Regions from separate parts of the Lactobacillus sp. UMNPBX15 genome, predicted to be linked through region 2. Evidence: riboswitches for the same ligand, from Rfam matches in the RefSeq annotation. Region 2 holds a riboswitch; the other holds the start of a gene.

Region 1 (11,076 bases), on a different contig from region 2:
GTGTTTGATAGCCCTCATCACCCAAAAAGAGTGTTTTAATTTGTTCTTTAGGCAGACCCGTCTTAGCTGCCATCATTTCGCCTGCAATTTTACGGATTTCTTCATAGCGTTCACGATCAAATACATCATGACCATAATGCAATCCTGCTTGAGCTAAACTTTGTAAATCTGTCGCCCACTTGATAAATTGATCATCTGAATTCATTTTTATTGCCTTTAATATAAAATTCTAAGAAAAATAACAAATTCCAAATTAATAGGCAGATTGAAATACCTATTTTAGATTTTATCACAACCCATAAGTAACTTACTCCTAGTGCAAAAATTAGTAGCAATGTTAACAGATTACGAATACTAAATCGACATTCAGTATTAATATTGTTAGCCAGATAAACTGCTACAAACATATTTAAAACTAAACCGCCAATATCTAAAAATTGATTTTTGCTATATCGGTTAAAATAGATAACTTGATAAAGCCAAATTTGCATTACTACAATTACAACCAATAAAAATTGAAGAAAAGTAACTAAAGGAATACTGCCATTAACAGGATGATGAATCATTGCAGTAATTCGAGAAATTGCGTATACGAAAACTAAATCATAGAATAATTCAAACATTCCAACAGGCTTAGCTATTATTTTTTTCAAACTAATCCCCCCTAATATTTGATTACTGTCTATCATGCTTTATATTTGTCCAAAAAGCAAATTATGATATTAATTTGTAAGAATCAATTTTTAGCTTGATTGTAAAAAATTATGCTAAAGTAATTATTGATTATCACATTAATTTAATCGGAGGAATAACTATGCCACGAAATCCCAGAAAACACAATTTTAATCAGTTCTCAGACCAAGAAAAAGATAAATTAAAAAATGTCAAAAAAGAATTAGCTGAGTCCCCAAAAGAAAGAACCTGAAAGCCTACGTGAACATCTACAAGCCTTTAACGATGGAGTGATGGCCATTATTATTACAATTATTGTTTTAGAAATTCAACCTGCTCTGCATGAAATTCATTATCAGCAATTCATTAGCAACATTGCTGTCTTTTTAATCACTTTTTTTATTGTGGCAGATTTCTGGTATGATCTACATTTATCTTTTTCATACTATATTTTCAAACCTTCAAAAGCGATTGCCATTCTAGACTTCTTTTTTCTAGCTGATTTATCACTTCTGCCAGTCATGACTAAATGGATTATGGCTGAAAATTCTTCTTTCGCTGTAGCTAACTTTGGAATTGTTTTTTTAATTGCCAAAATCTTAGAATATCTAATTCAATATTTTGGTGCTAAAAATACTGCGCGCTATTCCCAAATCATGCGAATTATTATTAGCCGCTCCTTTATTAGAAAAATGACGGTTACTTTATTTTTAAATGTAATATTGATCATTCTGTCATTATTCAATGCAAAACTAGCAATGATTCTTTATCTAATAGTTCCAGTTATTTCATTTCTTTTTCCAGTTAAACGCAACAAAATTATGTGATTTTTATTTAAAAGAGCGCCAGTAAACTTAAACTAAATCTACTGGCGCTCTTTTGTTACTTTTCTTGTTCCTTACAATGACTCTTGCAAACACATTCTTTACTATTTACCATTTTGCAGTGGCAAATGCCATCCTTATCTGCACAAGGACAATTTTTCTGACATTTCATTTCATCGTGACAAAATTCATTTTTCATGTTTATCACCTCTATAGCTTATTATGCCTATGATAATCGGACTTTCCAACCAATATATCTTACAATTTTACTTTTCCTAATAAGATTATTTTATAGAAATACCTAGTTAATTTGTTAATTTAATCTGCTGATCAGCTACCGATGTAATGAAGTAAGGATCATGCTCAATTAGTAACATCGTTGGCTTCACACTCTTAAGAAGCTTAATTAATTGATCTTGATTGAATACATCTAAATAATTTGCTGGCTCATCCCATAAATATAAATTAGCAGGTTCTGTCAATGACTTAGCCAAAGCTACTCGTTTCTGTTGTCCCATACTCATTTTTTCAATTCTAGTTGTAAAATCAGCACGCGCAAATCCCATTTTCTTAAGATTGCTCAACAAAGCTTCATAAGACAAATGATATTTTTTAGCAAAGTCTTTTAATGATCCGCTATACATTACAAATTCTTGTGGTAAATAAGAGATTTTCAAACTTTCAATTAGCTCATAATTACCTTTGGCAATTAGATTTTGAGAGATACCCAGTAAATACTTAATCAATGTTGACTTTCCAGAACCATTTTTACCTTCAACAGCAATAATCTCATGATTATTCAGAGACAAAGTCAAGTTTTTAAATAATTCTCTACTATTTTTTAGTTGCAAGCTAAGATCATTAAGTTGCAAAATCTCACGATGATAATCTGCCTGAAAATTCATAGTCAGAGTAGGAACTTTTTCAATATTCTTTAGCATTCCTTCTTTTTCTGCAATCTTTTTATCCATGCGATTGCGTGCATTAATCGACTTCTTCATCATCTTTGCAGCTTGATGTCCGATCGCTCCCTTATTTAATCTGTTTTTGTTTGTAACCGCTTAAATTAATTATTGACATTTAGCTAGTTCAGTTTTACGATAAAGTTGAATTAAATAAATGTTCTTCGAGGCAAGGTGAAATTCCTGACCGGCGGTGAAGTCCGCAACCCGCGAAAGCGGTGGAATCCGATAATCGGTACCGATAGTATAGTCTAGATGATAGAAGAATGATAACCAATAAGTAACGCTTATTTGCATTTACTTTGATTATTTGACTTTGAATATTATTACTGAACCTCGAGAATACTCGAGGTTCTTTTTTGCTCTACGAGGAAGTGATTTTAATGGAAAAAGATAATTTTTATATGAATTTAGCTTTAGAAGAAGCTAAAAAAGGTCGCTATCAAACATGGAAAAATCCTATGGTTGGTGCCGTAATTGTTAAAAACGGTCAAGTCTTAGCTACTGGCTATCATCACCATTATGGACAAAATCATGCAGAACGCGATGCCATTTCAAAATTAACCCCAGAACAATTATTTAATTCAACTCTCTATGTCACCCTTGAGCCATGCAACCATTATGGTAAACAGCCTCCCTGCTCAGATTTAATTATCAAAAGTGGGATTAAACGTGTTGTAGTTGGACAAATCGATCCACACAAACTGGTTACTGGAAAAGGAATTGCCCAACTACAAAAGAATGGGATTCAAGTAACTACTGGTGTTTTAGCTGATGACGCAAGTAAACTTAATAAGTTCTACAGCTATTTTTACCAATATGGGTTTCCCTGGATCACAGTCAAAGAAGCAACTAGTTTAGATAATAAAGTTGCAATGCGCGGCCAGCGAACTCCAATCACTAATCAAGCAGTGTATCAGCAAGTTCATTCTGAACGTGCTGATTATCAAGCAATTATGATTGGTTCTTCGACTGCTATCATTGATGACCCTATTTTAAGAACTAATGTCAAAAGTGACTATCCGCCAATCCGTATTATCATTGATCGTCGCGGACGGCTGTTAAATCATTTACGACTTCGCTTATTAAGTGATACAAATCCCACTTGGATTTTCACTCAAAATAAGCAAATGTCTAAAAACAACTTTACTAATTCTAAAATCAAAATTATTCATTTAGCAACAAACAAGATCCAAGAAGTATTTGATTATTTGAGTACAAAAGAAATCCAGTCATTTTATGTAGAAGGTGGCCCTACTTTGGAAAAAGCAATTATGAATGAAATTTTTGTTAATGAAGTAATTAAATATACGGCGCCGATCTTTCTTGGAGATGAAGGCGTAACAGGTTTAGTACCAAACGAAACTGTTCCTTTGACAAATGTTAAAAAAACAGCCTTTGGCAACAATGAACGAATTGCAGGTGAATTAAAACATGTTTAGTGGTCTAGTTCGCGGGGATGCTCATATTAAAGAAATTGATAAACACAAGCAAACAATTAAGCTAACCGTTTCGTGCCCTGCAGACTTTACTAATGAGCTAACGGTCGGTGATTCAATTGCAATTAATGGGACTTGTTTGACGGTTGAAAGTTTTACTGAAACTAGTTTTGTTGTAACCATGATGCCTCAGACTTATAAGAAAACTGTTTTTAAGAATTTGCATAACGGTGATCAACTTAACGTTGAGCGTTCATTAGAAGTCGGTCAACGTTTAGAAGGTCATCTTGTTACGGGACATATCGATGATTTGGCAACAGTTACTAAAATAGCACAGAATGAAAATGCAATTGAAATTTGGTTTAAGTTTCCTGCCCGATTATCAACACAGATCGTACCTCAGGGTAGTATTGCTTTAAATGGCGTTTCATTAACAGTGATGGATGTTAAAGATAACAGTTTTTCGGTAGGTCTAATTCCACATACTCAAGACGAAACCAATTTAGCCAACTTACAGATAAATGATGAAGTAAATTTGGAAACCGACATTATCGGAAAATATGTTGCAAAAAATTTAGAAAAGAGAAATTAAAATGGATGTTAGAAAAATTCAAAATGCAATTCAATGGATGAAAAATGGTGGTTTAGTGATTGTTGCTGATGATGAAGATCGTGAATCTGAAGGTGATATGATCGGCTTAGGGTCTAAAGTTACTCCTGAAAATGTTAACTTTATGACCAAACATGCTCGTGGCTTACTTTGCACCCCTGTAAGCAAAACAATTGCCCAACGTTTAAATTTCTACCAAATGGAACAAAATAATACTGATCCATACGGTACAGCTTTTACAATCAGTGTTGATTACAAAACCACCACTACTGGTATTTCTGCTTATGATCGTGCGGCAACTATCAAGGCAATTGCTGATCCTACTTCCAAGCCAGAAGACTTCTTTAGACCAGGTCACTGTTTTCCATTAGTCGCTAAAGATGATCAAATCAAGAATCGTAATGGTCACACAGAAGCTTCTATTGCCTTAGCTCATCTTGCTGGCGAACCAGAAGTTGCATATATTTGTGAAGTTATGAAAGCTGATGGCCATATGGCTCGTCGTCCCCAACTGAAAGAAATTGCTAAAGAATATCACTTACCATTCTTGACAATTGCGGAATTACAAGAATATATTAATAGTCCAGTGAGTAAGCGCTCAGAATTTGTAAACCTTCCTACTAAATATGGCAATTTCAAAATTAAGGCTTTCGCCAATGAAAACTTAGCTATTATTAAAGGAAAGATTGATCCTAAAAAGCCAGTTTTAGTACGTCTTCATTCAGAATGCCTCACTGGTGATACGTTTGGCTCAATGCGCTGCGATTGCGGTGATCAATTACATACTGCCATGAAGCAAATTAATAAAAATGGTAGTGGCATAATTCTTTATTTACGACAAGAAGGACGCGGAATTGGATTAATTAACAAATTAAAAGCTTATGGTTTACAGGACCAAGGTTATGACACTTATGAAGCAAATGAAATTTTAGGTTTTAAGCCAGATGAACGAAATTATATTATTGCTGCCAAGATTTTAAAAGATCTAGGTATTAGTCATATCAATTTGCTTACTAATAATCCTGATAAAATTGATCAATTAGAAAATAACGGTATTACTATTGAAAAAAGAATTCCCCTGGAGATTCCTGCTAATGAGGTAAATCATGACTATTTAGAAACCAAACGAGATAAATTCCATCATTTATTAGGAGCATTATAGTAAGGAACATAGAAATGAATATTTACGAAGGAAATTTTAAAAACAATAATTATCATATCGCAATCGTCGCATCTAAGTTTAACGAAATTGTTACCCATCATTTAGTTGATGGTGCTATTGCTAGCTTAAAACAATTTGGAGTACTTGAAGATCAGATCGATATCTATTGGGTCCCAGGTGCTTTTGAAATTGGTTTTACTGCTAATAAGCTTCTCAATTCAAATAACTACGATGGTATTATGACTTTAGGCGCTGTCATTAAAGGTGAGACTGATCATTACAGCATGATTATTCAGAATGTTACAAACGCAATTATGCAGATGAATCTTAAAGCAGAAGTCCCAATAACTTTTGGTATTTTAACCACTGAGAATATTGATCAAGCCTTGCAACGATCCGGCTTAAAAGCTGGCAATGAAGGTTCCTCTACTGCTCAGAGTCTATTAGAAATGATTTCGCTAAATAAACAAATAAAGTAATAGAGTAGAGGGAGATTAATTCTCGCCCCTCTCATTGCACCGAACGTACGGTTCCGTATCCGGCGCTACGTTTGTAACGACATGTCCGGTACTGCGTTTATACCAACCTAATCGCGTATTAGCTACTTTATGAATATCTTCGTCGCTAAAATTGCACTTTAATGCCTTGTTAATCCGCATTAAATTAGTGTATATTCTTCTTGGCAGTTTCCATTGTTTAATGATTACTACCCGTATCTTATGGCGCAGCCATTGACTGAATTTAAATAGAAAGTATTTCATACCGCCAATTTTAAAGTAGTTAATCCAACCTCTGACCACTTGATTTACCTTAGTAAAGACTAACGATAGAGGTTGAGCAGCTGCTTTCCTGCGACAAAGAAGCTCTCTAATCTTGTTATAAAGCTTGGACAGGATTGGCGAAAGCGGTCCGCCTTGAGGCACGCCAATCTTATTGGGCTTAACCAAACCATCTTCCATGATACCGAATTTTAAGAATGACCGAATCAAATGGAGGGTGGTTTTGTCATTTACTCGTTCTCTAATTATTGAAATTAATTTATCATGATTGACCGTGTCAAAATATTTCTCAATATCTAAATCAATTACCCATTGATATCCATCATCAAGATATTCCAATACTTGTTCAATGGCATCATGCGCACTGCGATTTGGTCTAAAGCCATAGCTATGCTCGCTAAAGTGAGGATCATAGATCCTCATTAGTACTTGAGCTATTGCCTGTTGGACTTCGACTTGTCTTGCAGTCTTATCCACCATTTGGCCTGACCAGATTTCTGTACGTAGGCTCGGAAAACTTGCTAGCCACTTCTTTCACTCATAGCGTCACCGCTATCGGCTTGTGGTTCACTACACTTGGCGACAACTACCCGTGATCCAAACTTTCATTGGATTAGATGAAATGTCATGCCCGACACACAAGCAAAAAGCCACCGAAGCACTAATACGCTTGGTGACTCAAAGGTCTAATTATAAGTTTTTTCTACTAGTAGCTCATATGGCTTTAGCAAGTAGGTAGCTCCCGTTTCTTTGATAGGATAATTTTGCACAACAACTTTTTTGCGGGAAATATGATAATTAATTCTTCCCTGAATTGTCAAATTAAGTGCAACAGTTAGGCTATGAAGAAATATATTGCTTGAAGAGTTCTTCTGCTGTCTGATATTGGAGGATTCGGCGATATTTGTGGTTAATGGCATTGGTTGCCTGTTGAACATAAGCTTTTGACTTGTCTTTCATGTGCTTGCCCGATAGTCAGGAATCTTGATAACTACTTCAAAGCGTGTGGTTCTTTCAGTTAAAGTCATTAAAGCAGGCTGATTCTTGTGCAAAGCGTGACCGCCATGGCTGTGATGACGCTTGTTCCTGCGTCTTTTGAGCTTCATAGGCAGATCAATATTGCTTATGTCCAGCAAGCCCTGATCAATATAGCGATAGACGGTTGGTGTGCTGGGACAAGGGTAGCCTGGCATAGTCCTTTTGAATTCACCAACGAACTCATCGATGCTGGTGGCATCAAATTTAGCTTTAAAGCGTCTGGAGAGCATTCTCAAAAAGACAGCATAATGCTTCAATGGATTGCGCTGATAGCAGTTTTTGCGACGCTTCTCATAATAAATCTGTGCAGTATCAGCGTAATAGTGCTCATACAATAAATAGCTGCTGTCTCTTTGCAGGACGCTTCCGCGTTTGATTTCGCGACTGATTGTCGACTTATGGCAGCCAACTTCTTGAGCGATAACAGTACGGGAAGTTATGCCGGAATCCAGCATTGCTTGAATTTGTCCACGTTGTACGCTGGTTAATTGATGATAGTGCTTAGAAATGCTAGAATTTGAATTAGTCATGAAGATCTTCCTTTCTTGATTTTTCGTCACTTCAAGTTTAGGTCTTCATGGCCTTTTTGTTTAACAATTAGTGTTGCACTTCAATTTTAAATCCGGGAAATCTTTCCTAATAAAAAACTATTCCATCATAGCGACCAATGTAATTAATGCTGCATCGTAATAATTCGTATCAGTCAAACGATTAGTAAAAACATACTGTTGTGAAACAAATAAATTATCAAATTCCGGTTTCTTTAATTGTTGCACTGCAAAAAAGATCGGAGCACTAATACTCGGTGAAGGATAATTGTTTAACGCTTTACCATTCAATTGATAGCCAGCAGTCACTTGTTTTTGCTTGCTGAAAAAGCGTAACATTTTAGTAACAATTTTTTTTGCTCGTGCATCTTTGCTAGTAGCTAAAAATAATGGTACGCGACAAGCATTGCCAGAATAATCACCATCGTTTTTTCCAGCTACTTCATTAGCTTTAGCTGGTCTAACACCTTTTTTACTAATCCAAGCAAAATCTGGAACTAAGCCAGAAGAATGTTGCTTGCTCAATTGATATAGTTTTGTCAGCATTACCTTCTTGATCGTTAACCATTGAGAATTACCAGTCAACTGATAAAAATCATCAAAGTACGTCGGTAACACGTCAGAGGTTCGCATTAAGTAATAATACTTCGATTTCTTATTAGCCCAATCACCAACAGTCAGCGTCTGAGTAGTCGAATTATAATCATAACGTAAGATATCAGCTAATAATAGCTTAGCCTGCTGCAAGTACTTGGGTTCGTTCCAGAGTTTTCCCGCTTTAATCAAACTTTCTGCAATGTATAAATCGCCATCAGTTGCACTAGTAGAATAAACTTTTTTATCTACTTGCTTCCATGACATTAATTCAGTTTGTTGGTCATTGATAGTCAATCGATTAGCCAGGTAAAACCGATATAACCGTTGAAAATCCTCTTTTTTAGCCCAACCCTTTTCACCAGCTATAGCAGCGATCAACATGCCATAGCCTTGACCTTCAGACAAGCTTGTGCGTGGTGCAGCTTTTATCCAAGTTTTTCCATCACTTTCTTCAACCACATAATCTTCTTTCCATTGACGGTACAAATTACGGTGCAAGGTGCGGTTATTACTACCACGAACATAAAACATGATCGCGATAAAAAGCCCAATAGTCAGTAAGATCAAAATTGGGGTAATCCTGTTTTTGTTTTTTAACATCAATCTGTAAACCTCTTTGTTTTTACCCACTTCGTTGCTTCGCGATGGAAAAGTCTGTCAGCAATTGCTGACCAAACCGCATTAATCGATATAATGATAAACAGCTGTGAGTATGTAAAATATGATGCCACAGCAAGCCAAAGTTGTCTAGTTGTAACCTGACCAAATTGTGTACTGGCAGCCACACTGATTTGGAGTACATAGAGTAGAATCATCAACAACCAATTAAAAAGTAATACTTGACTGAGCAATAGATTCCCAGCAGTAAAAGTAAATGGCATCTCAACTGTTGGTACCCAAATTTTTATTACTGCAAAAATCAGATTAACAATGAAAAAGATATCTGATAAGACTACTGCTGCATTAAACCAGAAAAAGATACTGGACATATAAAAAGTTTCAAGTTTGACCCGCCAATTACTATGGTCAAATAAATGCCGAAAATTGTTAATTACTACTTCGTAATTACCTTTAGCCCACCGCAAGCGTTGATAATAATAGTCCTTTAGCTTCTCTGGTTCTTGTTGAAAGGCTTCAGAATTATGTGCTAGGGCAATTAATTTACCAGTGCCCAAAATCGTAAATGACAAATCAGTATCTTCAGTTAAAGCACCAGAACGAAAACCACCTAACTCTTTTAAAAAAGCCGTCTTAATCACAAAGTTAGTGCCCGGAATGCGCCCAATTTTGAATAATTGCCAAACTCCGCAGTGCTGAATTCGATGCGTTACCACAATTTCCAAGTTTATACAGCTAGTCAAAAAGTTTTGCTTTGCATTCCGCGTCTTATTCCGTCCAAAGCTAGCCACATAACGTTCTGGATCTTCCAATACCTTTTTGATCAAGAAATACAAGGCATTTTCTTCAGGCATCGCATCGGCATCATAAACGCATAAGTAGTCGCCGTGGATCATCTTAAGCGCATCGTTCAAAACTCCTGATTTACCACCTTCACCAGTTCTTCTGATCACTTTAAACTGTCGTTTCTGATATTCAGTCCGATTGCCAATGGCTTCAGCCAATTCCGCTGTTCGATCAGTGCAATTATCAGCAAAAATCAAAATTTCGACTTTATCTGCGGGGTAATTCAAATTCAAAATTGCTCTACTGGTCTTTTGAATAACAGCTTCTTCATTATGAGCCGGTACAACAATAGAAACGGTAGGATAATACTCAAGTGGTGTAATTTTAGCAATTTCTTTACTGTGTTTTAACCAGAAAAGCACCCCTCCCCAAAGCGTAATTAATGAAAATAGAATCGATAACCAAATTGAAATCAAAGTCAATATCTGAAAGCCTTCAGTCATCCAATTCTCCTTTCTGACTCTTCATTAATGCCTGTTCGATATTGCCATAAATTTTATAAGCACAGAAAAAAATCACTAAAAATGCAATTGCAAAGATTACAGAAATAATCACGGACAAATAATAAAACCAGTTCATTTTGCTATCTTTCCTTTATGTATTCAGTCACAATTTCAGTTTCCAATTCACGACGCAAAAAACGAATTACAGCTATCAAATCAGGAAATCTATCACTATTATCGACATTAATATAGACACTCGCATGTTTTAGCGAAACAGGAATCGGCAACTCTAACTCGCTTAATTTTGTATCAACGATGTGATTGACCTTTTTTACTAATTCATTGGGGATTTCTGGCGAAATTATCAAAAAAGTCGCATCTCCCATAAAGTAAATAAACTCCCCCTTAAGTCGATTATTTTTCAAAACTTTAGTAATCTGCTTCAGGATCCGATCATGACTATTAGGATGAGCTTCCGCATACTGCTTATGTTGATCCCAACTCACAATTTGAACGTTGGACCATAAATCGAGTTCGG
Region 2 (19,619 bases):
GCATTTCCGTCTTCGAAGTCTTTTTGTAACTTGTCGTAGGCTTCTCTTTCCTTTAAGCGGGTAACTGAGAAGAAGAATTCACCATTTTCCTTGTCGCCACCGGCTCTTCTTAATACTAAGGCCTTAAACTTGTCACCAGGCTTAACTAAATCACGTAAGTCTGCGTTACGGTCTGAAGTGTATTCACGACGAGTAATGACACCTTCAACACCAGCGTTTTCAACACCAACATCGATTTGGCCGTCTTCAATGTCTAATACTTCGACATCGACAATATCTCCGACCTCAACTCCTTGCATTTGCTTTAATGCGTCTAAAAATTGATTACTGTTTTCTGACATATGTACCTCCCAATATCATGTCCCATTTTATAGGAAACCGAGATATTTTTCTACTATTTTGTGCTATTTTTTCTAATTTTTTTGTTTTTTTTCGATTTGAGCTAAAATTGCCTCTACAACTTCGTCAATCGACATGTTTGTGGTGTCAATTTCAATTGCATCATCTGCCTTTTTTAGCGGTGAAATTTTGCGGTGAGAATCTTTATAATCTCTTGCTGCAATATCTTTTTCAATTTCATCAACTGTTTGGTCAGATTTAATACCACGCTCTTTAAAATCTAATAAACGACGTTCAGCACGTGATCTTGCTGAAGCAACTAAAAAGATCTTAACTTCAGCGTTAGGTAAAACAGTCGTACCAATATCGCGACCATCCATAATGACATTTGTCTTGCCTGCCATTTCACGTTGCAGACTTACCATTTTTTCTCGTACTTTCGGCAAAGCGGATACTTCCGAAACATTAGCTGAAATTTCAGGCGTTCTAATTTCTTTAGAAACGTCCTTTCCAGCTACATATACTTTTTGCTCACCATTTTCAGATTTCAATTCAATTCCATCTTCATCAATGGCATTCAAGATACCCGCTTCATCACCATAATCTAAGTTATGATTACGAGCAATCACTGTACATGCACGATACATTGCCCCTGTGTCTATATAGACAAAGGATAATTTACTTGCAATGATTTTAGCAACTGTACTTTTACCTGCTGATGCAGGACCATCTACTGCTACTTGCATTCTAATAAAAAAGAGATCTTATCATCGACCCCTTTTATCCTTTCTGAAAGATTATTTCAACTTAAGTGTCTGACCTGCTTCAATATTTGAAGAGTCTTTAAGATTATTTAATCTGGCTAATTCATCAACAGTCAAGCCATTCTTTTCTGCAATTTCATTTAAAGTATCTCCACTTTGGACTAAATAAGTCTTAGGAGTAGCAGAACTACTAGATGAGCTTGAACTAGCCTTTTCAGACTTTTTCTTGCTAAAAGAAGATGATGAGGTTTTCTTAGTCTTAACAGACTTGGATGATTTAGAAGAAACCTTCTTAACTGTTTGAACTTCTTCAGCTTTTTCTGAATGGCTTGAAGCCAAACGATGAACAACTGGGATAAGTGCAATTAAAATAACCGCTAAAATTATAATAACTGCTATCCAACGTGCTGATCCACTAGGCTGACTATCTTGTGAGCTTCGCTTTTCAGTAGGTCGTTCATAGTGCTGATATGGCCCGGTTGACTTTTTATCCATCAAAAATTCCTCCATTCACTTAACGGATTAATTTTAGCATATTTTAGGATGCTTTGAATATGAAAAATCCCATCAACTTAAAAAATTGATGGGATGATAACTTAATTCAAATTAAATCTCTTACGAACGAATGGCTTAATTGTTTTCAAGGTAGCTTCAAACAATAAGTAAACAGCCACAGCGTTAATTAATCCTTTTAACAAGTTAAAGGGCATGATAATACTAAAAATGTAGGTTGACATTGATGGTAAATGCAATAACTGACCCAAGTAAACTTTCTCAGTAAAGCTTAACAAGGCACTATAGCTATTAATAGCAGGCAAGTTTGGTACCGCTGTTACTGCGTAAATAGGAGTCAAAACGAAGGCATTAGCCAATGACATCACTGCTGCCATTGCGATAATCCCAATTACCAAACCACAAATTGGTTTAACTCTGCCCATCATTGTCTTGCGGTTATCCGCACTCACATTTTTACTTAATAAATAAAATGGAACTGCAAATGACATTGAAGCTAAGAATGCTGCTAGATTTCCAACAAGACTTGGTAATGCAAAACCACTAAAAATTAAACTAAGCAACATTCGAATTAAAGCAATAATAACTCCCGGTACAATGCCAAAAATAAACATTCCAATTGTAATAATGACATCTGAAAAATCAAACTTTAAGAAGGCAACTCCAGGCATGATTGGAAATTCAAATTTCATAACTACAAAAGCAATACAGCCAATTAAAGCATATGCAATCACATTAGTTAAACTACTATTCTTGAATTTAGCTTGATCCATAACTTACTTTCCTTTCCCAAAACAAAAGGTCTATTGCTTCAGCAACAGACCTTAAAAAGTGTAGTAAGTTTTTTTAGCCTGTCTTCTTCCATCTAGACTTTAACTATCGGTATCTAACGATTCAACCACTGACGTGGGTCGCGGACTTTCACCGCCGGTCGGGACTTTCACCCTGCCCTGAAGACAATAACCTTGAATATTTAATTACAGTTATAATTTAGTTCAATTGCATTAATTTGTCAACTTCATGCTTCGATAATTCCCGATATTGCCCTGATGTAAGCGAATCCAGAGTTAAAAAGGCATATTTTTCACGAGCAAGCTTATCAACTAAGTGACCTACTGCTTTAAACATTCGCTTAACTTGATGATAATGTCCCTCATGAATTGTAATTTGGACAATTTGTGTGTCTTTCTTATGATCAGTTTTCAATACTTTGACCTTGGCAGGCGCAGCCTTAAAATGATCCAACTTTACTCCTTGAGTCAAGGTTTTAATTTCATCAGGAGTTAAAATCCCTTTAATCTTGGCTACATAGACCTTAGCCACTTCATTTTTAGGGTGCATCAATAAATTTGCTAATTTGCCATCGTTAGTCATTAGCAATAAACCTGACGTATCATAATCTAATCTTCCTACTGGATACAAACGATATGGTAAATCTTCGAAATAATCAACTACAGTTTTTCTACCACGATCGTCTTCTGCAGTCGAAACAACGCCGCGAGGCTTATAAAACAAATACGTGTGTAGGCTTTCCCGCTCAATTGGTTCATCATCGACTGTAATATTACTAAAAGTATCGACTTTAGTACCTAGCTTAGTAACAACATGCCCATCTACTTTAACTCGACCGGCTACAATCATTTTTTCAGCTTTTCTTCTTGAAGCGATTCCTGCTTCCGCAATTACTTTTTGTAATCGTTCTGCCATTTTCTATCCCTCTTTTTCTAAATGTTTGTCTGCGCTACCTTTTGAATCGAATAAGTCAATCTCCTCACCATCAGTTGTATCCTCAAAGTCTTCGATTAACGGTAAATCAGCCAAACTTTGATAATTAAAATATTGTAAAAAATAATCAGTTGTAACATACAACTTAGGATGACCTGGAGCATCTTTTTTGCCGTCTTGTTTAATTAATCCTCGCCAAATCAATGTCTGTAAAGCTCCTGATGAATTTACTCCACGAATATCATCAATTTCTATTCTAGTAATTGGTTGTCGATAAGCAATAATTGAGAGAATTTCAAGTGCTGATTGACTCAAATTCTTAGTTAAATCTTTTTGAAAATACTTTTCAATTATCTTAGCTGTCTGTTGACTAGTTGTCATCTTATAAGTATTTGCAATATGAATTATTTGCATCCCCGAGTCTGGATCAGCCTTCATTTTTTGCTGCAAACGAGTGACTAACTGACCTAGCTCTTCACCATCAACTTCAAGTAGTTCAATTAGATTTTGCTCCTCAAGCCCATTGTCACCTGCGACATACAAAAGAGCTTCTAAATTTGCTAGTTTACTTGCCATTCGTATCAATTCTTTCTAAATTTAAATCACCGAATTCACGTGCTTGTGTAATCTGAATTAATTGTTTTTTACACAATTCTAGTGTCGCTAAAAATAAGCCAATAACATCTGAGATATTCTGCATTTTGTCCGCGCAAGCAAAGAAACTAACTTGCCTTTTTCGTTTCAATTGTCCATGCAAAAAGTCCATCATCTCATTTATCGGCGTTTCTGCTACTCTAATTGAAGCGGTATCTGGTTGCTGCAACTTCAAACGATGTAAGACCATCGTAAAAGTCGTCGCTAATTCTTGTGCAGTTATCTGACCCTTAGGCAGCGGTTGAACTTTAGCAGTGGTTGATACACTAGCTTCTTTAGCAACTGTAATCGGTACTTCTTCATTACGTTCTTTAAAATAAGCAGATATTTTCTTAAACACAGAATATTGTACCAATTGTTGCACTAATTCGTCTCTTGGATCTTCATCAGGTTGAATATCATCTACAAAATCGTTTTGAGGCAACAAATACTGTGATTTAATTCGCAATAAAGTTGATGACATGACAAAATACTCGCCTGCAATTTGTAAATTTAAGCTTTGCATTTGGCGCAAGTATTCTAAATATTGACTAGTTATTTGGGCAATTGGGATATCATAAATATCAATTTTTTGCGATTGGATCAAATGCAGTAATAAATCAAGTGGTCCTTCAAAATTCGGTAATTCTAAAGTTAAGTTACTTTTGTCCATTATCTTCTTCTACCGTTTTTAATAAATTTGTATATTCTGGTACAGCAGTTATTCGTTTATCTGGATATTCGTGCTTTAGTTCATCAACAATTTTCCGTTCATAACTAATCTCACGAAAACCAGGAGCTAAAGACAAATATCTAATAATTACAAACTGATTAGATACTTGGGTTCCTATTACGCCCACCATATTATTTTGACTATTACGATAAAGATACAAAATAAAGTCATTTTCATCCTGATTAAGCGTGATTTCTTCTTTTAAGTTTTCGATATTTTTAAAATCAGGTAAATAGGATAGTAATCCCATTGCTATCTTCTCATAATCTTTTTTATATTGTATTAGCATTTAATCACCTAAAGACGAGGATGTGTCTTCTGATAAACATTTAAAATTTGCTTTTGTGATAAATTGGTATAGATCTGTGTCGTGCTAATATCAGAATGTCCTAATATTTCTTGCACTACTCGCAAATCTGCGCCGTTTTCTAGCAAATGTGTTGCAAACGTATGACGTAAAGTGTGTGGCGTGACATCTTTAGTAATTGCCGCCATTTGACAATACTTTTTGATCATCTGCCAAATAGCCTGTCGTGTAATCTTTTTTCCTCGATTATTTAAAAAAATATGTTCATCGCTTTTCCCTACTTGTAAAATTAGCGGATCACGAACTTCATTTTCATATTTTTTTATCCAATCAAGAGCAACAGGACTAATTGGAATCAATCGTTCTTTTTCGCCTTTACCAAGAACCCGAACTAAGCCTAAATCGTCATGTAAATCCTGCAACTCCAAATTAATTAATTCGCTTACTCTCATTCCCGTGGCATATAATGTCTCCAAGATAGCACGATCACGTATACCTAACTTTCGTTTAGTATTTGGCTGCTCAAGTAGCCTATTCATTTCAGCTTGAGAGAGAGCTGTCGGCAAACGACGTTCTTTTTTAGGCAAATCGATTTCCAACATTGGATTTAACTTTTGAATATTTTGCCGAGCTAACCATTGATAAAATTTACGCATGCTAGAAATAAGTCGACTAATTGAGCTGGTTGCTTTGTTCAAATCACGCTGCCGAGCTAAAAACGCATCCACATCGCTTGCTTCAGTTGGCCATGAAGCCATACCTTCATTTTCTACAAAAGTTCGAAATTCTTCTAAATCTTGACGATAAGCATTAATTGTATTATCACTTAATCCTCGTTCAACTTGACTGTAGCGTAAATAATCATCAATTTGATCTTTTAAATTATTCTTCTCCATTATCGTTCTCTTCTGGATCCTTAATTAAAGTAATCGTACCTGCTGTTTTATCTTCTTCAATTAATCCAGCCTTGAGCAAATGACCGACCGCACGTTTAAAAGCTGATTTTGAAATACCAAAGTATGATTTAATTTCTTGTGCACCTGATTTGTCATAGAAAGGTAGAGTCTTGGTTTCTCTTCTCCGCAAACTCATCAAAATCATTTGCGCATCATCATCAATTTCTTCAAAAGCACGAGGCAAAGCACTCAAATTCAAACGTCCATATTGACTGACACCGACTACTCTACCCTTGAATTGCTCACCTAGTCTCATAGGACGTGGCATCTGCGATTCATGTACAAAGCCAAGATAATAATCACTAGTTAAAACAAATGCTCCTATCTCTCGTGTAGCATAAACCGTTGCAAAGACATTTTCATTATTCATTCCACGTGGAAAGTTAGCAGCTAATTGGTCAAAAATATTTTCATCTGCTAGCTTAGCCCAAATACGATCTTTTTCGTCAGTTTCTAATCTTACTAAAAGTCGATCATCACGTCGAGGCCATCTTTCTTTTTCTCTAGGAAGATCATCCATTGATAAAACAACCTCTTTATCAGGTAGACCTACATCAACAAAGACGCCTAAGCCTGGACGTACCTCGGTTACTTTTCCCCAACCATATTGATCGGGTTGCGCGAATGGCAAAAATTGTGTCATTTCTCGATCATGACTTTTATTATCATAAATAAAACCTTCGACTTCATCTCCAATTTTAGGAATATCATCTTGCGTAATCTCGATCTTCTTCAATTCATAAGTCAGTCCATCAATTTGAACATAATAAGCTTTATCGTTTTCGTCAGTAATTTTTCCTTTACGAACTGTTCCAAGCATTTAAAAATCTCCTACTTTACATATTCTTACATATAAGTATAAGAGATTTTTATGCAAAATAAAATAGCCAGCACTTAAGCTGGCTATTTTTTGATTAGCTAATCTATCTAAATTATATTCTTAAAATTAAAGGTTTGAGATTTCGCCTTGGTAGATAGCACCACGACGAGCGTCAACAGTAATAGTTGAACCATCAGAAATCTTGTCAGTAGCGTCAGTAGCACCAACAACAACTGGGATACCTAATGATAAACCGATAACTGCGGCATGTGAAGTTAAACCTGAAGCTTCAACAACTAAACCTGAAGCCTTCTTGATAGCTGGGTTGTAGTCTGGGTCAGTAGTCTTAGCAACTAAGATGTCGCCTTCCTTAACCTTGCTGTTTGCTTCTTCAGCTGAGTTAGCTACAACAGCCTTGCCGATAACTGAACCGTTACCAACACCTAAGCCTTGAACTAACTTGTTACCGATGATTTGTAACTTCATTAAGTTAGTTGTACCTGAGTCACCAAGTGGAGTACCTGCAACGATAATTACAAGGTCGCCATCCTTTACGTAACCCTTTTCCTTAGCTACCTTAGCAGCCATTTCAAACATGTCATCAGTTGACTTAGGCTTTTCAGTCAATACTGGTTGTACACCCCAAACGATACCCAATGAGTGTTGAATCTTTTCGTCAAAGGTCATAGCAATAATGTCAGCATTTGGACGGTACTTAGAAATCATACGTGCAGTGTAACCTGAGTTAGTTGCAGTAATGATAGTCTTAACACCTAATTCTTGAGCAGTACGTACAACTGATTCACCGATAGCTTCAGTTACGTTTGAACCCTTGTAGGCTTCGAATCTTTGAAGAGCTAAAGTATTACGCTTAAGCATTTGCTTTTCAGTACGTTCGTCAATTTCAGCCATAGCCTTAACAGCCTTAACTGGGTAAAGACCATTTGCTGATTCACCTGAAAGCATAGTTGCGTCAGTACCATCAAGAACAGCGTTAGCAACGTCTGAAACTTCGGCACGAGTTGGACGTGGGTTTTCTTGCATTGAGTCAAGCATTTGAGTAGCAGTAATAACTGGCTTACCAAGTGCGTTAGCCTTGCGGATTAGGCTCTTTTGTACAAATGGAACTTCCATAAATGGAATTTCAACACCCATGTCACCACGAGCAACCATTAAACCATCTGAAACTTGCAAAATTTCGTCTGCGTTGTCGATACCTTCTTGAGATTCAATCTTTGGGAAGATCTTAACGTAGTCTGCACCTGCTTCTTCACAAAGCTTACGGATGTCTAAGATATCTTGAGCCTTACGTGCAAATGAAGCAGTAATGAAGTTAATACCATAGTTCAAACCAAACTTAATGTCATCAGTATCCTTTTCAGTAATACCTGGAAGGCGAATTTCAACACCAGGAGCGTTAACACCCTTCTTTGAACCGATTACACCAGTGTTTTGAGCTTCACAAACAAGTTCTCTCTTTGAGTCGTCCTTTTCCTTGATCAAAAGGTCAACCAAACCATCATCGATTAATACGTGACCACCAACGTGAGTATCATCGTATAAACCGTCGTAGGTAACGTGGATCATGTCCTTGTTACCCTTCTTAGTGGCATCCATTGATACACGGATCATGTCACCAGTATTAATAGTGAACTTACCACCTTCTTGTTCAGTGGTTCTGATTTCAGCACCCTTAGTGTCAAGGTCGATACCAAGAAGTAAACCAGTATCCTTTTCCACTTGACGAACCATCTTCATACGAGCAAGGTGTTCTGGGTGGTCACCGTGTGAGAAGTTGAAACGGAATACGTTTGCACCAGCCTTAGCTAAAGCAGTAATAGTTTCAATATCGTTTGAAGCTGGCCCTAAAGTACTAACAATCTTAGTTTTCTTCATTATTAAAAAAATCCTCTCCAAAAATCAACTAAATTAATATTTAGTCATTTCTTCATTTACATCCAATAACGCATAATCACCTTGGTGTTTACCGTCAAACAAATCAAGAATGTCGTGGGTATTAAGTTCACCATTCTCCATGCCGACAGCTAAACCGCCCTTCCCATCGAGAAGTAACTTAACAGCATAATTACCCATCTTAGTAGCATTAACTCTATCTGTAACAGTAGGTGAGCCACCACGTTGCATATGCGCAAGGACATTAGCACGAGCATCAAAGTCACCATATTTAAGGAGTTCGTCCTTAAACTTATCAGCAGCCATAACGCCTTCTGCTAAAACAATGATACCATGATCTTTGCCATCTGCAAAACCACGAGTAAGAGTTTCTGCAATTTCCTTAACATCGTATGAACGTTCAGGAATTACAATTGCGTCTGCTCCACTTGCTACACCGACACGCATAGCGATATCACCACATTCACGACCCATTACATTAACAACGAATACGCGGTGGTGACTGCTTGCAGTATCACGAATTTTATCGATAGCATCCATAGCAGTACGACAAGCAGAATCAAAGCCGATCGTGTAGTCAGTATAAGGAATATCATTATCGATAGTTCCTGGCAAACCAACTGAGTTTACGCCGTGGCGAGTCAAGGCTAAAGCACCATGGTATGAACCGTCACCGCCAATTACGATAACCGCATCAATACCATGTTTCTTTAATTGCTCAACACCCTTTTGTTGCACTTCTTCTTGTGCAAATTCAGGGAAACGAGCACTGTACAAGAAAGTACCGCCTTCACTAATCTTGTGGTCAACATTTTCCGTGGTAAGCGGAACAAAGTCACCTGCAACCAAACCAGCGAAACCATAACGAATTCCAAAGACTTCAAGCCCATGATGGATAGCAGTCTTTGTCACAGCTCTAATTGCTGCATTCATACCAGGGGCGTCTCCGCCACTAGTTAAAATACCAATCCGTTTCATGAATTCACCTCATCATGATTATTTTGTGTAATTTCTCACATCACATAAATATTAACATTTTTTAGGCAAAAAAGCTCACAAAAATTGGGCTAATTTATGCTTTCTTTCCGTATTTAAGTTTGTTAGCACTTACATCCATCGTCAAAGATAGCTTTGTAATTTGAACTTTATTCTTTAAAATTAACTTTTCGCAAATTGGTTAAGAAATACTGTTTTTTATTTTGGTTAAATCGATCACCTTGAACCTTGACTCCTAGTAAATAAATATCTCCTTCTTTTAAAATAGAGCCAAATTTTTCATAAGCCGGTGGAAAAATAATAATTTCTTGTTCGCTAGATGTATCAGCAAAACTAGCAAAAGCCATTGTTTTTCCATTTTTGGTCCTAATTTGCTTTAACTTCATTAATTTACCCACGCTAATACCACTATCATTTAACTGAAATTGATTCAATGGTCTAGCGTTAAATTTTTGTGCATATTTTTGTACAGCTATTAGAGGAGTAGTTGTTGTAGTAAAGCCTAAAGCTTTCTCTTCCATTTCTGCTTTTTGGGCAGCAGTCGGTGGCTCAGCAGGCTTAAGTGGTGCATCCCCCAGAATCTCAGATAAAGACATATTTTGTCCCGTTAATTGCACATTAGCAATTACATCTTTGCAGTTAAGCAATAACTCATTGCGATTATCTTCGATTGAGTCAAATGCTCCAGCCATAATCAATGCTTCAATTGCGTCTACTTGTAAGAACTTAGCGTCGATTCTACGCAAAAAATCATTAAAAGACTTATACGGTTTAGTATTGGCAGCTATTTCCTTAGCAAAATCAAGACGTAATCCTTTAATTGCTTTTAAACCAACTAAAATCTTGCCATCTTGTAAAGTATAGTCTAATTGGCTATGATTGATATCAGGCGGCAAAATACGAACTCCAGCTTCCTGAGCTTGCATCGAATAGCTTTGCGCTTTAGCAGACGTTGATGAATTGAGCATCGCTGTGTAAAATGCAGCAGGATAATGAACCTTCAAATAAGCTAGCCAAAAGGCAATCTTGGTATATGCCACCGCGTGTGAACGGTTAAAACCATAGTTAGCAAATTGCTCTATATAATGATAAACTCGCTCACCTACTTCTTTAGGATGACCTTTTTTGACCGTACCAGCAATAAATTTTCCACGTTCTTGCTCAATGACATTCTGATTCTTTTTAGACATCGCACGTCGTAAAATATCGGCTTCACCCAATGAAAATCCTGCCAGGATTTGAGCTGTTTGCATGACTTGTTCCTGATAAACCAAAATTCCATAAGTTGATTGTAAAATTTGCTTTAAACTGGGATCAGGATAATGCACAGTAGCCGTACCATTTTTTCTTGCAACAAATGCGTCAATATTTTGCATTGGACCTGGACGGTATAAAGCGTTCACCGCTACTAGGTCCTCAAAATTGTCGGGATGCAATTTACGCAAAACACCACGAATCCCACCAGATTCAAATTGGAAGACTGCATCTGTTTTACCTTGTTGAAACAGTTCCATTGTTTTGGGATCATTTAACGGAATTGTATTAGGATCTAGCTTTACACCTTGCTGCCGCACTAAAGCTAAAATATTGCCTAAAACTGTCAAATTGCGCAATCCCAAAAAGTCGATCTTTAGCAAACCTAATGATTCAACATATTTTTTGGTTTGCTGAGTTACAGGAATGCCGAAAGGACCAGCCTGCAATCCCGAAATGCCAGCAATCGAATCATCACTAATCACCAATCCAGCCGCATGAATAGAATAATGCCTTGGCAATCCCTCAAGTCCTAAAGCAGTCTTAAATAACAATTTATTCTCAGGCGTTGCATCAACCAATAATCTTAGTTCTCTAGACTCTTGATATGCTTTTTTTAATCCCATTTTATCTTTAGAGTACGGGATTGCGTGAGTCCACTTAGTGATTTCTGGTCCTGTTAAGCCAAAAACCCGGCCAACGTCTCTTAATACTTGTTTAGCAGCCATTGTACCAAAAGTCAAAATTTGAGCAGCATGATCCATGCCATACTTTTGATACATATACTTAATTACTGTATTCCGTTGAATATCAGGAATGTCCAGATCAATATCAGGCATCTCATGACGAGCCGGATTTAAAAAACGCTCAAAGAGTAAATTATATTGGATGGGATCAACTTCAGTGATACGCAAAGAGTATGAAACCAGTGAACCACAAGCTGAACCACGTCCTGGACCAGTAGTAATTTTTACTCGGTGACAATAGTTAATTACATCCCATACAATCAAAAAATAATCATCGAACCCCATCTGATTGATGACTCGTAATTCATAATTTAATCTTTTCTGATACTCGGCTGGAATACTTTTTTGACCAAAGCGCGCTTGTAAACCAGTTTGAGCCAAATAACGCAAATATTCTTCTGAAGTCGGAAACTTATCTTGATGATATTTAGGTAAGACCGGTTTTTGAAAGATCACTTCAGCATTACATTTCTGAGCAATTTTCCAAGTATTATTAATTGCATCATCCAAGTCATATTGATGATAGCGTTCTAAAACATTTTGTGCAGAATCTAAATAATGCGAACCAGCTTGCTTAGCTAGTGGCAATATATCTTGCAATTTATCTCCCTTAGCAATCGCACGCAAAGTTTTTTGTAAAAATTGCTCACGTGGCCGTAAATATTGACTATCTTCCACTGCAACTAAAGATAATTCAAATTGCTTAGCTAATCCACGGACATAATCAATGTAATCTATACTTGCTTTTGAAGCATATACACCCAAATAAAGATCAGACGTTAACTTCTTTAGTTGGCGAACATAATCACTGCCTAATGCCTGATTTGTATCATGCAGCGCCATTAATTCACTTTTTAGATTAGCTGGTACGATAATCAACAAATCATCTAAATATTTGGTTAATTCATTCAGCGTTAAGACCTTATCGTTTTGCCCATTTTCCGTTAACAAATTTACCGCGCTAGAAAGTCGCAATAAATTATGATAGCCCTTATTTGTTTTGGCAAAAACTAGCAAATCATATTTTTGGGTGCTATCAACCAAACCATTTAAACGCAGTTGCATCCCAAGAAGTGGTTTAATTCCCGCCTTTTTAGCCAACTCATAAAAATTGACCAAACCATAAGTCACGTTCACGTCGGCTAAACCAACCACAGGATAGCCCTTCTCTTTAGCGTCTTTTATCAAATCACTTACCTTGGTTGGACTACTTAAAAGCGTAAAGGAGCTTATGTTTTGAAGTGCTGCTACTTGCATAAATTAACCACCTTTCGTCATTACAAACATTAAATTAAGTATACCAAATTGAACCAATCAGGTTTGAATTTGCGCTTCATTTTTGATAAAATCTTACACGAAAGAAGGAATCATTATGGGTCGTTATATCATCACAACTGTATGGAGCGTAATCTACATGTTAGTTGTAGGCTTTATTGCTGGTCCTTTAACCCGAAGTGCTTCATTCAACGGCACAGATTTAAGAAATTGTGTAATCGTTGGGATCATTTTTGGTATTCTTTTCTCAGCAATTATTGCGACTATTACTGCTCGTTCACACAAAGATAATAGTAAATACAGTAAGTTAAAATAATTATTCAATCTATTCAAAAAAGACGTGAGATGTTTTTATTCTCACGTCTTTTTCGTTTGGTTTAGTAAAACTTATAATTCTTTTTTGTATCTACTTCGACTGGTCCATGAGTCAAATATTCGCTAAACATTTGTACATAGTCCTTATCCAAAGTGGTTTCAATTTTGTCCATACTATATTCAGGATAAAATCCCCCACCCATAGCACGATAGTTGTTAACTGCTAAATGATAAATCTGATCATCTTTGATTGGCTTACCGTGCAAAGTTAGTTTAGTCAGCCGTTCACCTACTGGTCTGGATAAATCCGCTTCATATTCGACTGGATAAAAGACATCAAAATGATACAACATTGGCTTAGGCTTAATCCATCGATCAATAAAGCCAATGTTTCCTGCTTCATCTTTCTTCAAAAAGCCAGCAGAGTGCTCAATAATATGACGTAATTCTTTACCAGTCAGCTTCACACGACACAACTGATTAGCATACGGATAATTTAACAAAACATCTCTCATAGTAATGGTCTTATCAAATCCCTTAGCTGTCTCACTCATCACTGCAGTTGCCGAAACATCAGCTTTAGTAAACCATAATTGCATTTGCTGGATTAAATTAATAAATGGCGCGCCTTCTATTCTGCCTTTCATTGCATTTTCAATTCGAGCAGGTTTATCTAAATGTGCAATTGGTTGATCTAGCCATTTTTGTGTTCTTTTATCCAAGTCAGATACAATATCAACAATTACAGGATCAGGATCATAATCTTTAGTGTCAATCAACTTAGTGGACATTGATTTGATTTTCTTAGTATCATCATCAATATCAAGAACCACTTCAGCTACAGCTTCACCGCGATAACCTGGTTGAACAATAGCAGTATCGCGTGTAACCAAATTTAAGCGCCGATGCTGGTGACCTGTCAATAGGACATCAACTTCTGGAATTTTGGTTAAAATCTGATAACCTTCATTTTCACCACGATTAGGTTCAGTCACCTTACCAGTTTCAGGATCACTTTCAAAGCCACCATGATACATCACAGCTAAAATATCAACCTGAGGGCGTAATATTTTGGCATAATGCTTAATTTTTTCGTAAGCAGAGGCAAACTTTAAGCCTTTTACATTTTCTTTAGGTTCCCAATGTGGGATATATTGCGTTGTAATCCCCAATAAACCAATCTTTAAGCCATTTCTCTTGATAATAGTGTATTCTCTACCAAAAAATGGAACTCCTGTTTCTGCATCCAGTACATTATCATTAATGATTGGTGCCTCATTGTTATCAACATAGTAGCTTAAATAATCTAATCCAAAGTTAAAATCATGGTTACCTAAACAGCGAGCATCATACCCCACTGCATTATAAGCTTGCGTAAAAATACGTAAATCACTATAATCACCAGTTGAATGAGCATAGGAAGCAAGTGGTGAGCCTTGCAAACAATCACCTGCATCGGTAACTACAACATTGTTATCACCATACTTTTTCTTTTCAGATTTAATAACTGAGCTAACTCTACTCAAACTAAAAGGAGCATGATAGTCGGTTTTATTTTGGTAATCAGTTGGCAACAAAAATCCATGTGTATCACTAGAATGTAAAAATACTAACTTCATTATTTCTTTTTCCTTTTTCTAGGTATAAAAAAAGACACCATATCAAAGGTGTCCTTTAACTAGTTATTGCTGTTGTCGTTGTTATTTACAACTTGACGACCCTTGTAATAACCCTTTGGTGAAACACGGTGGCTTAAGCGGTATTCACCAGTAGTTGCATCATAGTGCATTGCTGGAACACTCAACTTAATGTGACCACGACGTGAACGTTTCTTTTGTTTAGAAGTATGTCTTGCAGGAACTGCCATTTAATTTGATCTCCTTTATTGTAGTCTTAAGCTTCAGGGTCATATAACCCCGAATCACTCACGTAGTTCAATCATACTATTCAATTGCTAATAAATCAAGATTTATTCTATTTTCTTCTCTTTTTTATTGAAGAAAGTGACCTTGTGATCCGTTTTTTCCTTAGTATCTCGTCCAAAGAACCAAGCAATAATCATCCCGATAATCACCATTACCACTAACACAACAATTAGTGGTAACCTCACCTTAAAAAAGCCAAAATTAATTGCGACAGGTGATGTATTTAAAACAACAAAAATTACTGCAATTAAAGCCACAACTGATCCAATAATTAAATTTCTTTGTTTTTCCATCTTTTTTTACTTTCTAGAAGCAAACTTTAAGGAAATCTCATCACCAATCGATGGAAATAGATTATACAATTTAGCCGCTACAGCTAAACTAAGTGGTAAATTTAATTCACGTTTATCACTGCCAAAGAAGTGAACTACTTGCCAAGCAACATCATCTGGATCCAACATAAATTCTTGAACATTTTTGACATAATTTCCAGTCTTATCTGCTACATTAAGGAAATTAGTATAAACTGGTCCTGGGTTTACAGTCATTACCTTGACACCAAATGGCTTTAATTCTAGCCGTAAGACATTTGAAAATTGAATTACGGCAGCCTTAGATGCACTGTAAGCGGCTGACTTGGTAGTTGGTACCTTGCCAGCAATTGAGCCAAAATTAATAATTTGACCAGTCTTTTGTTCCATCATGACCCTACCTACTAAACGAGTAAAGTACATCAAACCTAAAACATTAACTTGGAACATATTGGTAACGTCTTGCATTTTTTGGTCCATAAATTCTTCGAATTTACCAAAACCAGCACAATTAACTAAAAAGTCAATGTGTTTTACTTGTTTAGTAATTGCATTAAAGGTTTGTTCAATTTCTTCCGGCTTACCCATATCTGTTGGAAAAACATATGCTTCAGCACCGGATAGTTCTTTAGCTTCTGCTGCAATTTCATCTAATTGGTTCTTTCTTCTAGCAATTAAAATTACAGTAGCACCACGACCAGCACTTTCAAGGGCAATGGAACGTCCAATCCCACTTGAAGCACCTGTAATTACAACAACTTTATTTCTTAATGAGTCTTTCATTTTTCTGAGCCTTTCATTGGAATATTAATCTGATCAAAATCATTAACTAATACTGTATTAGAAAATACTTTTTTAGCCTGTTTTTCGAGTTTTTTCGCTTTAGCACCCATATAACGAGCAGAAATATGATTTAGACATAATAATTTAACATTATCTTTCCGAGCAATTTTGGCTGCTTCAACCGAAGTAGAATGATAATAATCATGCGCCAGTTTTTGTTCATCCCCTGCAAAAGTTGATTCATGGACTAAAACATCTGCATCTTTAGCCAAACGAGCAATACTTGGCGTGGAACGTGTGTCATAGATGACCGTCACAATTCTTCCCGATTTAGTAGGTCCTAAGAAATTTTTACCATCCAAAACAGTACCATCAGCTAAAGTTACTTTTTCGCCATTTTTTAATTTCCCCAAAAGTGGCCCATTAGGAACATTATACTGTGCTAACTTGTCAATTAATAATTCGCCTGGATGTGAAGCCTCCACTACTCTAAAACCAAAACTAGGTATCCGGTGGTCTAGTTGCTCCGTATACACTCGAAAGCCCTTATCCTCACAGATTAACCCTGATTTAGCTAATTCAACAAACCTTATAGGATATGAAATTTTAGTCCGAGATACCTTAAGAGCTGTTCTAACAAATTCTTCAATACCACTGGGACCATAAATAGTAATAGGACCAACATCACCTTGAAAAGAACGAGTTGACAATAACCCTGGTAACCCAAAAATGTGATCACCGTGATTATGTGATATAAAAATTTTGGTAACTTTTCGTAATTTAATATTTGTTCTTAAAATTTGATGCTGAGTTGCTTCACCTACGTCAAAAAGCCAGATTTCATTCAATTCATCCAGCAACTTAAGTGCAACACTAGAAACATTGCGTTGCTTTGAAGGTTGCCCAGCACCAGTACCTAAAAATTGTAATTCCATGAAAATCCTATTCTAATCTAAAATTTTGAATGCTTAACAATTGTTTTGGTAACTAATGCACTATAGTATTTTGAGCCCTCTAAATTAGGGTGAGTATGATCACCGTAGAACCAGTCAGGATGATTCTTCGAGTATGAATACCAATCAATTATTATAAGATTATGATACCGTTTTGCACCTTGCTTTAGCAAATTATTCACTGAATTTTGCCAATCTCTAGTTGGAACGTGAACATTGATCCAGAAAACTTTTCTCTTAGGCCCAGCCTGATGCATTATTCGATCAAGATCTTCCATTGAGAAAGGTCCATTAGTTCCTAACCCTATTAAGATATTATCTGCTAAAACTCCTTGACTTTGATAACTATCTAATAAGCCAAAAGCAACATTCAATTGTCTTGAAACAGCAGCATCAATTAACGCTTTAGGCATTAATTGTTTTAAATCGTTGCTCGAACCGGCCATTACCGAGTCGCCAATCGCAGTTACTTGAACATGTTGAGCCAATTGCAAATCTAACTGGGAAATACCATATTTAACAAAAGATTTGTTAATAGGATGCTTTTTAGTTTGAAGCTCAGCTTCACGAATAATTTTAGATTTTTTTTCTTTTTTCTTTTTTTCTTTTTTTAACTTTTCAATTAATTTAGCATTATCCTTTTTTTGTTTTTTAGAATTCTGATTAATTCGCTGTGCTAATTGGCTTTTATTAAAGTCTTCTGCTTTTACTCCTGGTGAAATAGCAATAGCTGCTGATCCTAAGATTAAAATCAAAGCTGCTAAGGCTGCTTGACCTTTCTTAAAGTAATCTTTTGTTTCAAAATTAAAAATTCGAGCAAAATATTGCTTCGTTTTATCCCAGGTAATCCTACCCATTGGTCTTTCAATCAAACGATAAGTAATTTCTGTAATCACTAAAATTAAAATCACTTCAATAAGGTGATACAGCATTGGATTATCACCAATATTTACCTTATCTTCAAAAAAGATCATTACTGGAAATTGATACAGATAGATGCCATAGCTTCGTGAGCCAATCCAATCAAATAACTTATTAGTTAGGATTTGATTCCAATGACTGCCAGGATGAGCAATTACCGCTACTAAAATACATACATCTAAAGTAAATAACAACATTCCGCCAGAGTAAGTAAAGGCTTGTTGTGGATTCATCCACTTAGAGAAGAACATTGCTAACATTAAAACAAATGAAGCAAGGCCCACCAAGTCCAATATCCAACTTACTTTTCGTTCGACTTGCTGATTTAAACCTTCTATCGGCCAAACAACTGCTAATGCTGCTCCTAATCCTAAAGAAAAGAAACGAGTATCAGTTCCGTAATAAATCCGATTAATATCAGCCTTTAAAAAGTATAGGATTGCCATTTCTAATGCAGAAACAGCTGATAGACCAACTAAAATCCAGAAAATATTTTTTTTCTTTTTAACCAATTTAACTAGTAAATAAATGACAATTGGCCAAACAATATAAAATTGGCCTTCAATTGACATCGTCCATAAATTAGTAAATGGTGATTCATTAGCTGCAAAACGCTCAAAATAGCTTTGACCATTATGAATTTGCCAAAAATTAAATACATTTAATAGATTTGCAAGTACAACCTGATTTAATTTAGCCAGTAAATTTCGTTGAAAGATAAAGATATAGGCTGCACTTAACCATAAAACAGTAATTAATTGTGGATATAACTTTTTTATTCGACTCAAATAAAAATGACGATTATTATATGATCCTGTTTTATCATATGAATTAAGCATATGATCTGTCACCAAATATCCTGAGAGCACGAAAAAAATCGGCACTCCCAGATATCCTCCCATAAAGGAATTAGGATCCAAATGATAAAGAATTACTCCGATAACTGCTAAGGCTCTAAGGCCAGAATACCCCGTAATAAACCTATTTTTTTTCATACCCTATCTCTACTCTTATTGTACGAATTCAAAGACAAACTTGCCAATAGCCACATCATCACCATTAACAGCTCCTTTTTCACGTAGTGCGTCATCAACACCTAAACGCTTAAGCTTTCTTGCTAAACGCATAATACCGTCTTGGTGATCCAAGTTGGTCATTTGAACTAATCTTTCTAATTGTTCACCCTTAACGATAAATTCATGTTCGCCAACTTGCTCAACTGTAAATTCATTCTTTTGTGGTGCCTGATACTTATATTCTTTAATCTTTTGTGCTAGCTTAGGTTGTTCTTCAGCCTGTTCTTGTTCAACTTCAGTTACTAAGTTGGCAGTATCTGACATCAACTTATCTACGCCTTTATGAGTTACACTTGAGATCTCATAAATAGGTTCATTATTTCCTTCTGCTTTTAATGCTTTTTTAAACTCAGCTAGTTT

Evidence for each region. Region 2 has a riboswitch for FMN ahead of CP366_RS06770 (ECF transporter S component). Riboswitches for the same ligand answer to the same signal wherever they lie in the genome.
Region 1: another riboswitch for FMN. It lies ahead of ribD (bifunctional diaminohydroxyphosphoribosylaminopyrimidine deaminase/5-amino-6-(5-phosphoribosylamino)uracil reductase RibD); the one in region 2 lies ahead of CP366_RS06770 (ECF transporter S component).

Annotation. Positions count from the first base shown of each region.
Region 1 is NZ_PCYV01000040.1:1,319-12,394, reverse strand. It holds gene CP366_RS09165 (NUDIX hydrolase) at 1-205, opposite strand, end outside; gene CP366_RS09160 (low temperature requirement protein A) at 192-653, opposite strand; partial or broken gene CP366_RS09155 (TMEM175 family protein) at 815-1,499, shown strand; partial or broken gene CP366_RS09150 (ATP-binding cassette domain-containing protein) at 1,802-2,539, opposite strand; FMN riboswitch at 2,615-2,729, shown strand; gene ribD (bifunctional diaminohydroxyphosphoribosylaminopyrimidine deaminase/5-amino-6-(5-phosphoribosylamino)uracil reductase RibD) at 2,842-3,900, shown strand; gene CP366_RS09140 (riboflavin synthase) at 3,893-4,489, shown strand; gene CP366_RS09135 (bifunctional 3,4-dihydroxy-2-butanone-4-phosphate synthase/GTP cyclohydrolase II) at 4,491-5,669, shown strand; gene ribH (6,7-dimethyl-8-ribityllumazine synthase) at 5,684-6,148, shown strand; partial or broken gene CP366_RS09125 (reverse transcriptase domain-containing protein) at 6,224-6,898, opposite strand; partial or broken gene CP366_RS09115 (transposase) at 7,289-8,016, opposite strand; gene CP366_RS09110 (glycosyl hydrolase family 8) at 8,134-9,231, opposite strand; gene CP366_RS09105 (glycosyltransferase) at 9,231-10,538, opposite strand; gene CP366_RS09095 (hypothetical protein) at 10,679-11,076, opposite strand, start outside.
Region 2 is NZ_PCYV01000024.1:7,581-27,199, forward strand. It holds gene rpsA (30S ribosomal protein S1) at 1-341, opposite strand, end outside; gene cmk ((d)CMP kinase) at 414-1,085, opposite strand; gene CP366_RS06765 (SAG1386/EF1546 family surface-associated protein) at 1,137-1,598, opposite strand; gene CP366_RS06770 (ECF transporter S component) at 1,700-2,389, opposite strand; FMN riboswitch at 2,466-2,578, opposite strand; gene CP366_RS06775 (pseudouridine synthase) at 2,607-3,323, opposite strand; gene scpB (SMC-Scp complex subunit ScpB) at 3,327-3,917, opposite strand; gene CP366_RS06785 (ScpA family protein) at 3,907-4,647, opposite strand; gene CP366_RS06790 (hypothetical protein) at 4,634-4,996, opposite strand; gene xerD (site-specific tyrosine recombinase XerD) at 5,005-5,910, opposite strand; gene CP366_RS06800 (S1 RNA-binding domain-containing protein) at 5,897-6,790, opposite strand; gene pyk (pyruvate kinase) at 6,917-8,686, opposite strand; gene pfkA (6-phosphofructokinase) at 8,720-9,682, opposite strand; gene CP366_RS06815 (DNA polymerase III subunit alpha) at 9,850-12,957, opposite strand; gene CP366_RS06820 (DUF2929 family protein) at 13,073-13,291, shown strand; gene CP366_RS06825 (bifunctional UDP-sugar hydrolase/5'-nucleotidase) at 13,353-14,909, opposite strand; gene rpmF (50S ribosomal protein L32) at 14,969-15,157, opposite strand; gene CP366_RS06835 (lipopolysaccharide assembly protein LapA domain-containing protein) at 15,260-15,508, opposite strand; gene CP366_RS06840 (SDR family oxidoreductase) at 15,515-16,309, opposite strand; gene rnz (ribonuclease Z) at 16,306-17,244, opposite strand; gene CP366_RS06850 (acyltransferase family protein) at 17,262-19,178, opposite strand; gene obgE (GTPase ObgE) at 19,194-19,619, opposite strand, start outside.